Regions from separate parts of the Marinomonas algae genome, predicted to be linked through region 1. Evidence: predicted binding sites of a transcription regulator. Region 1 holds the regulator's gene; the other holds the start of a gene.
The links. Region 1 encodes FliA, which starts transcription of late flagellar genes. Its sites were predicted from a motif close to CTAAAGTTNNNNNNNNNNCNGCCGATA; they were not measured.
Positions count from the first base shown of each region.

Region 2: ACMUMQ_RS03075 (flagellin N-terminal helical domain-containing protein) is a predicted target of FliA. The motif match lies at 6,713-6,739, and genes of this name have one in related genera.

Region 1 covers NZ_JBLIXK010000001.1:546,160-554,509, forward strand. The annotation lists gene ACMUMQ_RS02570 (chemotaxis protein CheA) at 1-1,941, opposite strand, end outside; gene ACMUMQ_RS02575 (protein phosphatase CheZ) at 1,954-2,736, opposite strand; gene ACMUMQ_RS02580 (chemotaxis response regulator CheY) at 2,746-3,126, opposite strand; gene ACMUMQ_RS02585 (RNA polymerase sigma factor FliA) at 3,182-3,919, opposite strand; gene flhF (flagellar biosynthesis GTPase FlhF) at 4,033-5,319, opposite strand; gene flhA (flagellar biosynthesis protein FlhA) at 5,420-7,540, opposite strand; gene flhB (flagellar biosynthesis protein FlhB) at 7,575-8,350, opposite strand, start outside.
Region 2 covers NZ_JBLIXK010000001.1:647,241-655,590, forward strand. The annotation lists gene ACMUMQ_RS03045 (PseG/SpsG family protein) at 1-727, opposite strand, end outside; gene ACMUMQ_RS03050 (motility associated factor glycosyltransferase family protein) at 734-2,842, opposite strand; gene ACMUMQ_RS03055 (hypothetical protein) at 2,835-3,128, opposite strand; gene fliS (flagellar export chaperone FliS) at 3,128-3,562, opposite strand; gene fliD (flagellar filament capping protein FliD) at 3,602-5,227, opposite strand; gene ACMUMQ_RS03070 (flagellar protein FlaG) at 5,268-5,690, opposite strand; gene ACMUMQ_RS03075 (flagellin N-terminal helical domain-containing protein) at 5,774-6,658, opposite strand; gene ACMUMQ_RS03080 (hypothetical protein) at 7,362-7,514, opposite strand.

The DNA.
Region 1 (8,350 bases):
ATCAACAATATTGGTTTTCTTCAAGTTTAAGTGGAATATCTCATTCACACTAACAAGAGGGAAAGCAAAAGCTTGATCTTCCAGAGTAACCATTAACGTCGGCATAATTGCAAGCGTCAATGGCACCTTGATAATGAAGCGAGAACCTTGACCAAGAACAGATTTAATATCTAAGGTGCCGTTTAGTTGAGATATTTTGGTTTTCACCACATCCATCCCAACACCACGACCAGATACATCTGTAATTTCTACTTTAGTAGAAAATCCTGGCGCAAATATTAAGTTAAATGCTTCATCATCTGATAAACGTTCGGCTGCATCAGCATCCATTATGCCCTTTTCAACCGCCTTTCCTCTGAGGAAGTTAGGGTCCATACCAGCTCCATCATCTTCAATAGACAACAGAATATGATCACCTTCTTGCTCAGCAGATAAAATAACCGTTCCAACTCGAGGTTTGCCATTGGCTTCACGAACATCTGGCCCTTCAACACCATGGTCTACAGAGTTTCGCACCAAGTGAACTAGAGGATCTGCTAACGCCTCTACTAGGTTTTTATCTAAATCTGTGTCTTCACCACGTAAGACAAGGTTTACTTCTTTCTTCATGTTTCGAGCAAGATCTCGAACCACTCGTGGGAAACGACCAAACACCTTTTTGATTGGCTGCATTCGCGTCTTCATTACCGCGTTTTGCAAGTCACCAGTTACAACATCCAAGTTTGATACTGCTTTACCCATCGACTCATCTTCACTTTGAAGACCCAATCGGACGAGACGGTTACGAACCAATACAAGCTCACCAACCATATTCATAATGTCATCTAAGCGTTTAGTATCAACACGAACCGTTGCTTCCTGTGTAACAGGTGCATTAACAGTTTTTTCCTTAGGTGCTTCAGCATCAGCTCCTACAGGCTTCGCCTTAGCAGCTGGTTTAGGTGCTGCAGGCTTCTCTGGCGCAGGTTTTGCCTTAGCTTTCGGCTTCTCTGGCTCTTTAGGCTTTTCTGCTTTTTTCTCAGTTTCTTTCTTCTGATTTTGTAAACTATCTAGAAGTGACTCAAATTCATCTTCTGTTATTAGATCACCTGAGCCAGCAGGCACATCAGAGGAAGGTTCTGAGCTTTCGTCTTTCTTGATGTCTTTAGATGGAGAACCCGTTTCGCCGTGAAGTTTATCCAATAAAGCTTCGAATTCGTCTTCTGTAATGTCATCTGATTCTGCTGAATCTGACTTCTCTTCAGCCACTGGCTCATCAGAAACACCAGGAGCACCGCTACCGTGCAACTGATTCAGAAGTGCATCAAATTCATCTTCTGTGATTTCATCGCTATCGTCAGTTGCATCAGCTTTAGGTTCATCATCAGATGACGTATCTGAGCCACCCAAAGCATCGAGTAGAGATTCAAATTCATCATCAGAAATATCAACATCTTCATCTGAAGTGACAGAGTCATGATCTTCATCAGCTGAGGAATCATCGGACTCAACAGGCTCACTTGGCTCTTCAACGGCGTCATTTTCATCCGCGCCTGCCAACTCTTCTTCCGTTGGAGGAGTAGCGTACGCACTTAATGCCGAGATTAATTCTGGGGACGCTCGCTCCGGTTCACCACCAGCACGAACGGTATCGAACATTTCATTTACAGCATCAAGTGCCTGTAAAACAATATCCATTAAATCAGAGTCTATTTTACGCTGACCGTTTCTTAAGATATCAAAAACGTTTTCAGCGTAATGGCAGCAGTCAACTAATGCGGTTAACTGCAGAAATCCTGCACCACCCTTTACCGTATGGAAGCCACGGAAGATTGCATTAAGCAATGCTTTATCATCAGGGTTCTGTTCCAAATCTACTAATTGTTCAGAAAGCTGCTCTAAGATTTCTCCAGCTTCTACCAAAAAATCCTGTAAAATTTCTTCATCGACTTCAAAACTCATCCTCAGCCCCTTCTAGAAACCAAGACTTGATAGCAAGTCGTCTACTTCGTCTTGACTATTCAATACTTCTGGGTTGTTTTGTTTATTAATAGCTGGGCCATGACCACGAGTATCATCGTGACCAGACTCTTTCTCTTGGTGTTCAATTCCGGAGATACTATCAACGCGTCCAGCAACAGCGACGAGATGAACAAGTTTTTCTTCTACATCTCGAATTAAATCATTCACTCTAGCAATTACTTGACCTGTTAGATCTTGATAACCTTGCTCTAGAAGAATCGTGTTGAGGTTTGAATGCAAGGTTGTTGCGCTTTCATCAGCGTATGCTAAAAACACATCAATTCGCTTGTACAAATCACGGAACTCTTGCGGTGTCAAATCTCTTTGAATTAGACGCCCCCAATCTTTACGCAACTCTTTAGCGCGGACTTGTAATTCACTGGCGACAGGAACACTACCATCCACCATATCCATGGTTTTGTTAGCGGCAGCGCTGGTTGTTTCAATTACATAGTTCAGTCGATCTGAAGCGTCTGTAATTTTCGTTGTAGCTTCGCCTTCCCCTGACACCAAATCCATTGAATCAACTTGAAAATCGCGAATGGCATCATGAAGACTTCGCGTCAAAAAACCCACTTCGTTATAAAAGCTATTATGTCGAGCTTCACTTAACTCTTGGATTATTTTGATTGCACCACCAAAGTCTCCGACTTCGATATGTTTTTGAAGCTCTATAGCACCATCTTTAACTAGGCTTTCAAATTCCACTAGTCCAGACCCCAATTCATTTGACATCCAAAATTCCTATTTCGCAGCGTCTATTCGTTCAAATATTTTCTCAATTTTTTCTTTCAAAGCGACGGCAGTAAAAGGCTTCACAACATAACCATTTACGCCAGCTTGAGCAGCCGCAATAATTTGGTCACGTTTGGCTTCAGCTGTTACCATCAAAACAGGAATCGTTTTCAGTTTTTCATCTGCTCTCACAGCTCGGAGCAATTCAATCCCTGTCATACCTGGCATATTCCAGTCCGTCACTAGGAAATCAATAGACCCAGCTTGAAGTATCGGCAGTGCTGTTGTTCCATCATCTGCTTCAACTGTATTGGTAAATCCTAAATCCCGTAATAAGTTTTTAATGATTCGTCTCATTGTCGAGAAGTCATCAACAATCAGGATTTTCATGTTTTTATCCAATGCAACCTCCACACCCCAAAGGTAATATTCCACAACTCATAATTTAATCTCGCCAATTACTTAGTCGAGCTCGCAACCTCATAGCCGCTTGGCTATGTATTTGACTAACTCTTGATTCACTGACGCCTAGTACAGCGCCAATTTCTTTTAAATTCAGTTCTTCATTGTAGTATAAAGATAATACTAATTTTTCTCTTTCTGGAAGATTTTCGATCTCTCTTGCTAATTCATCTTGAAAACCATCTTCTTCAACAAGTGAATAAGGAGAGTTTTCAAATTCGGATTCTGAGCTTTCCAGATTATTCGTGTCAGAATCCAGCATTTCTTCATAACTAAACAATTGGGTCGACATGGAGGACTGAATCATCTCATGATATTCGTCAATCCCTATTCCCATATGTGCAGCGACTTCTGTATCACCAGCTTCGCGCCCAAGAGTTGCTTCTAATTCTTTAATAGCGTTGGTAACAGCTCTACCATTTCTACGAACAGAACGAGGGGCCCAATCGGACTTCCGAACTTCGTCCATCATAGAACCACGAATGCGAATACCTGCGTAGGTTTCAAAGCTGGCCCCTTTTGTTGACTCAAAGCGTTTGTAGGCTTCTATCAACCCCATCATACCTGCTTGAGTCAAATCATCGACATCAACACTATCAGGCAGACGAGCCAACAAATGGTAAGCTATTTTCTTTACTAAATACCCATACTGCTCAACAATCGCATCAATTGAGAGCGTCGCTTTCTTTGAGTATGTGTTATATCCATTCTTGGTCTGCATAAAATATTCTAGGCAACCTTTACTATTTAAGTTAGTTGCGTCAACTAACTGTACTACATTGTTTGACGCAGCGCTTTCAGTAATAACATATTTTTACTAACTACCATACCTTTCTACCCGCCATATTTTAATGAGCCATATAGCTGACTATAATGTTCAGCTGTATAAACCGCTCGACTAATTAAATTATGCGCACGAGCCGGCTCAATATCATCAGGGATACGTTGACCGTCGGCAATATAAACAACAGGCAAACTTTCTTCGATTACCACACTAATCGCTTCTCCAAGAGAAGCTGACTCATCCAACTTACTTAAAACACAGCCATCTAGTTGAACTTGAGAATATATTTCAACGACTGTTTTTAATACTTGCCTTTGACTAGTACAAGGCAAAACTAGAAGCTTCTTCAAATTCTGGCGTGCACGCTTCATCATTAGAAGCTGGCGCTCAAGATTAGAATCTCTCGGATTCATACCCGCCGTATCAACAAGCACTAACGGATAATCCGCATATTTCGCCAAGACGTCATTTAAGTCTGAATATTCACTCACCACTTCAACAGGAACATTTAAAATACGACCAAATGTTTTTAATTGCTCATGGGCAGCGATTCGATAAGTATCCGTTGTTATTAAAACAACACCATCAGAACCATGCTTTAAAACATGCTGGGCTGCAATTTTACCAATAGAGGTGGTTTTACCCACACCTGTTGGTCCCATAAAGGCAATACAACCTCGAAGCTCACTAGAGTTGGAACGTACAGGAATATAGTCTGCTAAATTCGCAAGCAAGCGGTTCCAATCATCTTCTCGACCTTTTAAATCAATATCATCTATTAACCTAGAAACAACAAAGTCTGATAACCCCAACCCTTGTAACTGCTGTCGCGCTTTCGTCTCTGCAGAGCCAACCTTAGCATCCGCTCGATCTTCCTCTTGTTGACGACGATCTAACATAGCTCGAACATTTTTTAGTTCCAGCTCCATTTCACGCATCTGTCGTTCACTATCAACATTGCGAATAGATAGCGCTTCTTCAACTTTAGGGTCTGTCTTATCTTCTGATAGTGGCGGCATTTCAAAACGGTAAGAAGGCTTAGCCCGACTTTCATCGTCAGACACAGTTTCTTCTTTGAGAGGCTGTTTTTTGGCTTGTTCTATGCGTTCTAGGTATTCAGAGCTTGGCGTGCGACGTTCAGGCGAGTGATTAGATACAGGGCGTTTGGAGGACATACTAGAAGGCAGGGAACCGTCGTAATCCAAAGCGGCAACAATCTCTATCTCTCCGGTAGGAAGACGTTGATTCGATAAAATAACAGCATCAGGACCTACAGCATCGCGTACCTTTCGTATCGCTTGCCGCATGTCAGGAGCTCTAAACCGCCTAATTTGCATGAATAACTTAATCCTTCCAGTATATTTTTCTTACAAATCCATAGCTTACCCGAAAGATTCAAATAAATATAGATACTATTAATCTGACAAATCATCAAACTTATTGCCCAATTACACCAACCACAGTAATACGTTTGTGATCTGGTACTTCTTGATATGAAAGCACAGACATATTCACCATACCGTAACGCATAAATCGCGCCAACATTGGTCTAATTGGAGCAGATACAATAAGAATCGGCGTATTTCCCATTGCCTCTTGCTGCTCAGCTGACTGTTTCAAGGAGTTTTGTAATTGCTCAGCCATTTGCGGCTCTAAAATAAGTGCCTCTTCATTTTTTATACCAGACTGCTGACTTTGCTGCACCGTTTGCATCAACATTTTTTCCAACTGAGGTTCTAATGTTAAGACTGGAATTTCCTCAATACCGTCAGCCAATGTCTGAATAATTAAACGGGACAGAGAAGTTCGAACAGCGGCCGTCAATATCATAGGATCTTGAGTCTTAGGCTGTACTCCCATAATAGATTCCGCGATGGTCCGCATATCTCGAAGAGGCACACCTTCAATCAACAAGTTCTGCAACACTTTCAAAAGAACGCTCAACGGAATGGTATTTGGAACCAATTCTTCCGCCAATTTTGGGTTGTACTGTTTCAACAAGCTCAACAACTGCTGAACTTCATCATGACCAATTAGCTCATAGGCATGTTTATACATAATTTGGTTAATATGCGTTGCTACCACTGTGCTCACATCAACCACTGTGTAGCCGTAAGTTTGCGCTTGGTCTCTCTTTTTCAGATCAATCCATACAGCGTCCAAACCAAATGATGGATCTTTACCTGGCACGCCATCAATTGTGCCGAACACCTGCCCCGGATCAATCGCCAAATCTTTATCCGGATGCACTTCCGCCTCAGCTAAACTCACTCCCATCAAGGTAACTCGATAAGCGTTAGGCATTAAATCTAAGTTATCTCGGATGTGCACACTGGGAACCAAAAAGCCCAAGTCCTGAGACAGTTTACGGCGCACACCTTTAATCCTTGCTAAAAGCTCTCCGCCCTGACTTTTATCAACCAGAGGGATCAACCGATAACCTACTTCCAACCCCAGCATATCTACCGGAGCTACATCATCCCAACTTAAATCTTTCACTTCTGCAGGCGCATTATTTGAAGCAGACTTATTAGCACTCCCTGTTTTTTGCTTCTGTTTAGACTTCTGCTTCTTGCGATACTCCATAAAGTACGCAAGGCCACCTAAGCAAGCAGCCAAAGCAAGAAAAGACAAGTGAGGCATTCCAGGTACAACACCCATAATAGTCATCACACCGGCTGCAACATACAAAGCTTTTGATGAGCCAAACATTTGTCGCATAATCTGCGACCCCATATCCCCACTTTCATTAACTCGAGTTACCATTATCGCTGCCGCAGTAGACAACATAAGAGAAGGCAATTGAGCAACCAAGCCATCACCTATGGTTAAAAGTGAGTAACGTTCAATCGCTTCAGCAAAAGAAAGATCATGCTGCGCCATACCAATGGACAAGCCACCAATAATATTAATGCCAAGGATTAATAAACCGGCAATGGCATCACCTTTTACAAATTTGGAGGCACCATCCATAGAACCATAAAACTCGGCTTCAGAAGCGATCTCAATCCGACGCTCTTTAGCCTGCTCAGCATCAATCATGCCCGCATTTAAATCCGCATCAATCGCCATTTGCTTACCTGGCATTGCATCCAAAGTAAAACGCGCACTTACTTCCGAAATACGTCCCGCACCTTTCGTTACAACTGCAAAGTTAATAATCATCAAGATGGCAAAAACAACGAAACCAACAACATAGTTACCACCAATAACCACTTCACCGAAGGCTTGGATTACCTTCCCTGCCGCGTCACCACCCTCGTGACCATTTAGCAAAACCACTCGTGTTGACGCCACATTAAGCGCCAAGCGCATTAAAGTTGAAACCAGCAAAACCGTAGGAAAAACAGCAAAATCGAGAGGGCGCATCGAGTATATTGCAACCAAAAGCACAACGATGGCTAAGGCAATATTAAAGGTAAAAAGAACGTCCAACAAAAAAGCTGGGATAGGCAAAATCATCATCGCCAAAAGCGACAACAACAGAATAGGAATACCTAGATTTCCACTAAAAATACCCTGCACTTGCCCCGCAAGTCGATCACGGTCAAAATTCACACTAGATCCCTAATAGAAAAACAAAAAAGCATGATCAATTGCCATCCCACTTAAATTCGTCCGGCACATCCAAATTTGGCATGCTCTCAGGTCTTGGCGCACCCATACGAGAGTTACGCAATTGATATACATAAGCCAGTAATTGAGCCACTACTTTAAAAAGCCCTTGGGGGATTTCATCACCAATTTCTGTATGGTGATAAACAGCTCGAGCCAATTCTGGAGATTGTATCACAGGGATATCATAGTGATTGCCAACCTCACGAATTTTCAATGCAATAAAGTCACCACCCTTCGCAAGAAGCTTAGGCGCAGCGCCACCTGCTTGATCGTATTTCAGTGCAACAGAAAAGTGAGTCGGGTTGGTAATGATTACATCCGCTTGAGGGACATCTGCCATCATTCGATTCATTGCCGCTTGTCGCTGCATTTGACGTATTCGCCCACGAACCAAAGGATCACCTTCTTGCTGTTTGAATTCATCTTTAACTTCTTGCTTGGTCATTTTGAGCTTTTCTTTGTGCGACCAAATCTGAAAAGGTACATCAATAGCAGCTATTAAAACCAAAGCGAGAGATACAAAGATAAACGACCAAATAACAACATCGATACCATGAGAAATAGCGAGTTGAATGGACTGAAAGGTCAAACCTAAAGTTTCAGCCAAGAAATAGTTCAGCACAATTACTGAGATAAGCCCTACCAAAGATACTTTAGCAATCGACTTTAATAGCTCAACCAAAGACTGAGCAGAGAACATTCGCTTCAAACCAGAAATAGGGCTCAACTTACTTAATTTTGGCGTCAGAG
Region 2 (8,350 bases), 100 kb from region 1:
GAACGCCCAAACAAGCTAACTCAAACAAGGTTCCACCAGCGGCAGAAATGGCCATTTTAGCGCACCTCATCAAAGGCGTTACGTCTGTCACGCCCCTTTCAATTTCTATACTTTCCTTTTGACAGAAGGTCATGACAGATTCGGCATTCAATGCGTTCTTACCAAGCATCACCACAATATTTTCTCGAGGAAAACCCGAAGACAACAAAGACTGCAAAATAGGTAAAGTGAGGGCAAGAGGATCGGTTCCTCCTAAAGTAATAAGCAGCTTATTAGGACAATGTTTTTCCATTGCCTGTATTTTTAAAGCTTGGGAGAAATAGGGTCTTAATAAAGCATATTGACTGCCAGTGAGAGGGTACTGAACAGAAGAAGCGTACATTTCATTCAATGGATTTAGCACCCAAGTAGCCGAAAAATCGCCTCGATCATTCATATCATCCAGCACCAGTAAATTCTTTTGATGCTGGTATAAACGGTTAATGTCAGAAACTTGATAACCGTAATGGTCTAAAATCACCAAATCTGCCTGTTCCGCTAATGGCAGGAAATCTGCTTCTGAATCAATGATTCGGTCGCTCGCGTCTGAAAACTCATCATAACGACGATAAACGACAAACTCACAACGCCAACCCAAAGCTTGAAAGGCGTGAATCAGTGCTTGGCAACGAACTCTGTGCCCCATGCCAATTTCGACAGAGGCATCCGCTCGGATAAAGGCTTTCACTTCCTATTAGCCATTATAATATGTGATGAGGTGGTCATTACCTTCATCAACGTATTCAGAGGCTTGTTGAAGCATGCTTGGCATTTCCTCTAAAAACTCACTCCACTGCTCGAACAGGTGACGAGCACGCATCACGGTTTCCTTTTCATTCTGATATTTAAATATAAATTGAATGATCAAGAAGGAGGAATAAGTAAAGGAGCCAATCAACAGGTCATAAATATGACGATGAACACTGCCTTTTAAAAAGTAAATATGACGATGATGCGACCAAAGTAAATCACACACTTGCTCTCGCGTTGTGATGGTTTCATCCCAGCCTTGTTGCAAGGTGTGGCTGATTTTACGGAAGTCGTCCACTGAAATAAGCGCTTCGGCAGATTGGTTTAACAACATTTCTGGCGGCTCAGTGAAAAAGGTGCGCTCTAAAATATCAATCACTTCTTGATGGTTGATTTTTGGGTCCATGATCAAAACATCTTCAAGGTGCAGCGGCGTTACGCCTTCTATTTTGGCACCATCAGACAGGTTGAAGCTGGCAAAATTTCGACGCTTATTGAGCTGCCGTGTCAATGACTCAAGCTGCACTCGTGAAGTATCCATCATTCCTGTGGCAAAAATAATACCGCCGAAATTGCCTTCGCGCTCAACCAGTTTTGCCTCTTGGAAAGTTTGGAAGCCAGACTCTTTGCCATCTTTGTAATAACCACTGTGCACAGAATGATGGCTCGTCTTGTCTTTAAAACCATTATCAACGCCAAGATAATAAACGTTATTAAAACCAAAGAAGTGAACATAGGATAAGGCTAAGTTCGCCACGACAGGGTTGCAGTAATTCAACTGCACGTATTCTGTTGTGTCGCCATGGGAGCGAGCTTGGCTTAGCATTAAAGAGGTAATCGCTTCCCCCGGCTTCATCGCCATGCCAGAACGTTTGAAGCAATCGAAAAGGCCTGGATGCATCACATTGACTGACAAGCCCCAAATTTTATCTAGATAATCTTGGTCCAAAAATAGGAACTTATCGACCGTCTGCTTCAATCGTTCAATATCCACATGAATATCTGGTGTTACACCTAGCTTCTTCAGTGTATTGATCGTCGAACCACAGCAAATCAGCAATACTTGGTCTCGAACTTCTTTAACTAACTCAATACCTTGGTCCAATGATGGGCCATTTCCTAAAATGAACACTGGAATATCTTTTACCCATTTAGGTAAAGCATCTTGCCCAGGAAAATGAGCAATTTTCGTTTTAGACAGTGACGTTAATCCTTGTGCAATACCGATCAAAGCATCATCAAAAAAGCCCCACCCCATTACTTGGCGTGCGTAATGCTTTTTAAAGTAATCAATAGCAGCATTATTTTCTAAGCTGGAATAAGACACATACAGGTAGGTTTCTGGCGCCATGAAGTAGCCATTTTCTTCTAGCTGATGGAGGTATTTGTCAGTGAAGTCTTCAGCGTTTGTTCCTAAAAAGAAATGTATTGTGCGGCCATCATTATTGAACGTTTCTAAGACATTCTCCCATTCAATGGCAAATAATGAGTAATAGAAAAGGTCCAGATCACGCTCATATATGTACAAATGCTTGATAGAGCGTTGCGCAAGAATCGCTTCTAGCTGGTAGCCAAATTCAAGTCCAAATAGGATTGTCGAGCCAACAAATTCAGGCCAGCCTTCTGATTCTTCAAGGCCTTGTAACTGGATTTCAACCTGATCGAGCATTTTATTGCTGTAATGAACATGACGGCTCGGATGATTCTCAGTCCGCTCTAAATTCAATACCGTTTTATTTGGTGCTTTAAAAGCTTGAGCAACTTTTTCAGCGGCTTCTTTTCTAGGGTTCTCGGTAAAAAGTGGAGTTCGAGTATCGTCACGAAAGAGGTTTAAATCGCCACTCTCTTCCATATAAATATGACGTTTTTGAGGTTGGTAACCTTGAAAAGATTCTGAGATATGCGGCATGATCCGAGAAAATACCGTCATATTGCGGATGTATCGGTCGGTCAATTCTTGATCATGCTCTTTGAGGCGTTCTACACCTTTTTCAAATAAGGAAACAAATGCTTCCGCATACTCAAGAGAAGGTGTTGGTTCCTCATTACGCATTTTTTACGCCTTTATATTTCCGGACCCCTTTGCGGGTTTTATTCGTTATATAGAGTTGTCGCTGCATTTCTTTATGAACATCACGAATAAGTTGTGTAGCAGATTGATGAATAGTGATGAATTGCTTTATTTTGTTGTTACTTTCTTGGTCGTTCGGAAACGGTTTGATAGTGCGAATGAAGCTGTCATTTTCTTCGCATAACAGCTGTATTCTTTCAATGTCTTTGTCTATCACACATCGCTCTAACTCAGCACTTAACTCCGTTAAGTGAGACACATCAAGCATTAAACCGCCTCAACTCGAGCTTCGTTTCTTTCGTCATACGCAGCTTGTTTATCCGCAGGGGAAATCTGATCCCAAGCTCCTTTGATTTGTAAGAGCAGTCCCATAACCTGATCAATGATCGATATATCTTTAGTGGCACTCGCTTCCGTAATACGCACAGTCATGTACTCATACAAGGATTCAAGATTATCCACTAATTCTGGGTTCACATCTCTGTCTAACGCATCTCTCAGTGCATTAATAATTTCAACAGCGCGGGTTAACGAGGCTGATTTGCCTTCCCAATCAGAGCGCTCAATACAACCTTTACCTAAAGCAAGTTTTTCAAGTGCACCTTGCATTAGCAGTTGAATGATACGATGAGGATCAGCGGAAGCTAAGTCAGACTTTAATGAGTCTTTTCTATAAGCTTGGATCCCTTTACTCTTGTACATAAATAACCCCATTACGTCTGTATTTCAATTTTTTATAAATTACATCTGAGCTAAAACAGTATTTAAATAGTTCCCTTGAGCATTCATATTTGCCAAACGAGAATCTAAACCTGTGAACTTATCTCGAAGAGATTCTTCATACCGAACCATACGGTCTTCGTAATCTTCTAATCTCGTCTCTGTGTTATCAATCGACCCTCGAACAGATTCTTTTAATGAGTTCGTCATTCCTGTCGTGCCAGTATAATTATCTAAAAGATTTTCTAGAGACTGGGCTAATCCATTTTCACCTGTCATTAAAGATACAATATCGCTGTACCCTCTTTTGACTGCATCATCAAATTTGGCGCTATCAAAACTCAACACGCCTTTATTATCCATTTTGACACCAAGGTCAAAAATCGATGTAAAAACACCACTGTCGCTTCGCCCTGTCATTAACTGAGTTGACAAAGACGACTGCAAATTACGGATCATACTGTTGCCATCTAAGGCTGCATTTTTTCCTGTACTTTGCTTAAACAGGTTAACCATTTCATTATATGACTGAATAAACTCTTCAATGGTTTCTTGAACTGTTTTTTGGTCAAAGCTGACGTCTACTTTTGTCGTTTCATCAGTGACGGCCAATGCTTCGATGGATAAACCAGCAACAGCATTATCGAAGGTATTTGTCTCGCTTCTAATCTGAATGCCATCGACTGTAATAACAGCATCACGGGCTTGTTCTCCCAGTGGTGTATACAATCCCGCAAACATACCTTCTGTAGAAACACTGCTTAAACCACTGAATGAACCGCTTGTTATTGCGACTTCATCATCGTCTTCTTCAGGCTCAGAAGTATCTTCTTCCTCGTCTACAGTTTGTTTAACGGCGACTTCTTCTATTTCTTTAACGTCATCTTCAGGAATTGGGCCATCATTTGCGAAATCTACATCATCGCCGGCTAAATCCAACTCATCAGGTTCTTCTATTTCTTCTGGCTCTTCTTCGATAGGAGTTTCGTCTACGACAGGTTCTTCTACCTCGTCTTCTTCAGGAATCGCTTCTTGTTCAACAGGTGAAGAGTTGAAGATGCGTAGTGTATTTCCGGCACCTTGAATTGTCGATGTTGCGGTAAAGAAGAGGTTTCCGTTGCCATCGTCCACTAAATTAGCAGATACACCAAAGTTATCTTCCGATGTATTAATTAAGTTACGAAGTTCAGAAAGGGTTGTTCCGGCAGCAACATTAATTGAAAACTCATTGTCGCCTGCTTTTAAGGTAAGAGTATCGTCTTTCTTTGTGATGACATCGTCAGCGGAAGTGAACACACCAGGAGCCGACATAACACGACTGCCTTTAGCCACTTGATTGATGTCAATTGAATAAGATCCATTTGAGGCAGTATTGTCTGTGGTAATAGACATGACTTCTTCGCCTTCTTTTTGAGCTATTTTTGCATCACGCCCAGTAAAAAGGTCTTCGTCATTTAAGGTTTGAACTGTACTTTTGAATGTATCAATAGCAGAACCAACCTGCCCCAATGCAGATAGTTCCGCTTCATATCCATTGATTTGGGTTTGATAAAGTCGAACTTTTGCGTCTTTTTGAGCGCTCACCATTTCTTTTACGAGGGATTCCAGATCTAAACCAGACCCGGCGCCCAATGAGCCTATAGACATAACTTTATCTCCTAACGTATCTACATTATTTGCTACCTAATCATGCCTCACTGTTTACCAAGGTTCCCCTGATATCGCTAAGCTGACTCATAATAGCATCAATTCTTTCAGACATTTTGAGAAACTCTTCCGTCGGAATTTGGCGGACGACATCTCCTGTCGACTGATCTAAAACTTTAACTATATTTTGCTCTCGTTCTTCCGTCATTTCAAAGGTTAACTGCACATTCAATTGAGACATTTGTTCATTCATCATCTCAATATCGCGTGGTTCAACCTTAGCAGGAGAACTAGAAGAGCGGGCATCTTTGCCTTCTTGATCGGTTTTTGCTGTATCGGCCATATCCTGAACGACTTTAGCTTTTGCCTGACGGATCGTTGCGAAATCTTCCGCCGCCCTTTGCTCAGGGTTAACAGAATAGCCTATGCTTTGTTTAGAAAAATCACTGGTATTAATAGACATCCAAGATCTCCTCCAAATAAACAAAAGCTGAGACTACTTAATAAGTAAGTCCCAGCTTTACTTCCGTGACCATCTTACCTAGCTTAGCCTAAAAGAGACAAAGCTGTTTGTGGACGTTGGTTTGCTTGAGACAATACAGAAGAACTTGCTTGCTGAAGGATTTGCGTACTTGTTAGTTTCGCAGTTTCTTCCGCAAAGTCAGCATCACGTACACGAGATCGTGCAGCAGATACGTTTTCTGCAATGTTACTTAAGTTACTGATAGAAGAACTAAAACGGTTTTGAATCGCACCCAAATCTGCACGTTTAGAGTCAACCGCACCGATCATAGTGTCAATAATGTCGATCATACTTTGAGCGTTAGCAACAGAAGATACAGATGCACTTGTTACACTGATTTGTGCAGTCGTTGCGTTGCTTGATAGACCAGACATAGTGAAACCACCATTACCAGCGTAATCAATTGAGTTAGCTGCACCACCAACTGTCATACTGAAGCTGATTGTTTGGTTTGAATCCGCACCTACTTGGAAAATACCTTCGTACTCACCAGACAAGATCTTATCACCACCGAATGTTGTGATGTCAGCAATACGGTTGATTTCCGTAGATAGCTGTTTGATTTCTTGTTGGATAGCAACACGGTCATCATCAGAGTTAGATCCGTTAGCAGACTGAATCGCCAAAGTACGCATACGTTGCAACATACTTGTTGTTTCGTCCAAAGCACCTTCAGCTGTTTGCGCTACAGAAATACCATCATTCGCGTTACGTACTGACTGGTTAAGACCATTAACCTGAGAAGTCAATCGATCCGAGATTTGAAGGCCTGCGGCATCATCTGCAGCGCTGTTGATACGCTGACCAGAAGACAAACGCTGGTAAGAGACATCCAATTCATTACTAGAGTTCATCAACGCACGCTGCGCGTTTAAAGATGAAGTATTTGTATTTACGTAAAGAGCCATCATAGCCTCCTAAATTTTCATTAAGTCCTGCAAAGAAGCAGATCGTATTAAGGTTTTCGACAAGAGTTTGAAAACCTTTAGTCATTTTCGGAAAATATTTTCCTAAAGCCGGAAAAAACCTTCCCGATATTCGGCAAGAATCTGCCTAACTAATTGTTTTAAATGAATTTAAAGCAATTAAATCTTTTTTCTCTTTTTTTCATAAAAAATGTATTTTTCTCATCGAAATCGACATTTCTTACACAAAAAAGAGCATTTATCCGGGTTATTTCGTCTAGCCAGTACTTTAAACAAACAAAAAACTGACTAAACCAAACCGCCACCGAAACAATCTGTCACCTTTCCTTTCTTTCAAATTCAAAAAAAGGCAAGAAGACACCTCATTAAGACAAAAAGCATCCGCTTTTTGCCACAAAGATAACCCTTTCATCGACTCTTCAATTTCATGGTGGCTAAAGCCTTCCAGAACTCAAAAGCACACCTAGAATTAACAACAAAATAGCTGTCGAAATTTTGTATTTTTCCCCGCGAGCATCAGCAATACTCAAGAGCTAAAACTCTCATTGAGTAAACATCTTCCCCCGCGTAAATGGGTTTCTTTTTGAGTAGCCATTTTCAATACACGGATTTATCCGTCTAGGCCTACTTTCCAAAGCACACAAAGAAGCTTTTTAGCTATAAGCCCGAAAAACGACTTATAGCTTTACCAGTCTTTTAGCCAACACTGCTCCGCTAACAACTTTTCCAGCAAACCATTCAAGCCTTTTTTGGATCGATAAAAATAGGCGGCAAATGCTCTGTCACAAACACAAGTCACAACAAAGCCTTCATTCAAACCACAAAATAAATCGCCCAACTAAACAGTCCAAACCTGCTCATATATTTCAGGTACAGAGCAGCCATAAGCATTGACGATTTACAGCCACACAAAACCTCGTAAAAAAAAGCATCAATGTTCGCTCTGCACAAATGTTCACTCAGCAAAAGCAGGCTTTTCACAAGCACAGCTAATATCAAGACAATTCAGTGACTCGCCCATCTGGACAAACTTTTTCAAACACAGCCATTCGCTCACGCATAAGCCAGCCTTCAGCTTTAAGCCAAACATGCACTTATTTCTCGATCATGTTCTTTAACAAACATAATCCTGCGAACACTCTGCGCTCCAGCTTTCCAGCCACACAAAAAATACGCGCCGAATAATCTAGCCATAGATCACGCACAGCTCCCATCGAGCCCCTTTAACGGATCAACCAGTAAATCGAGCTTAAAATCATTGGCACTATTCCAGGCACAAGCGACCAGCAAGCATTTAAGCTTCATAAGCATCGAGCGCTCCATCCAAAACATCTAAGTTCGCCGCTGCCAGAAATCGAGCCAAGCAAGAAAGTACCTATCACTACTTTCAAAGCGTACGAATCCATTCACCTGACCGCGTCTTTTTAGACACACCCAAGCCGTCATACCTAAATGCTCTTAAGCCTTGAGGCAAACATGTGTCTGTCCTCTGAGTTTTTCTTTCGTCATCAATATTTTTCTAATAACCTGTACTCCAATCTTTTTCTGCTTAATAAAAAGCCATCAAAAAGCCGTTATAAAAATGCATAACAAAGCACTCAATTAAGCCTTTGGCTTAACCCGTAAGAAACGCGAATTGAATCCACTAACAATGCCTTCAAACACAGAGCCGCA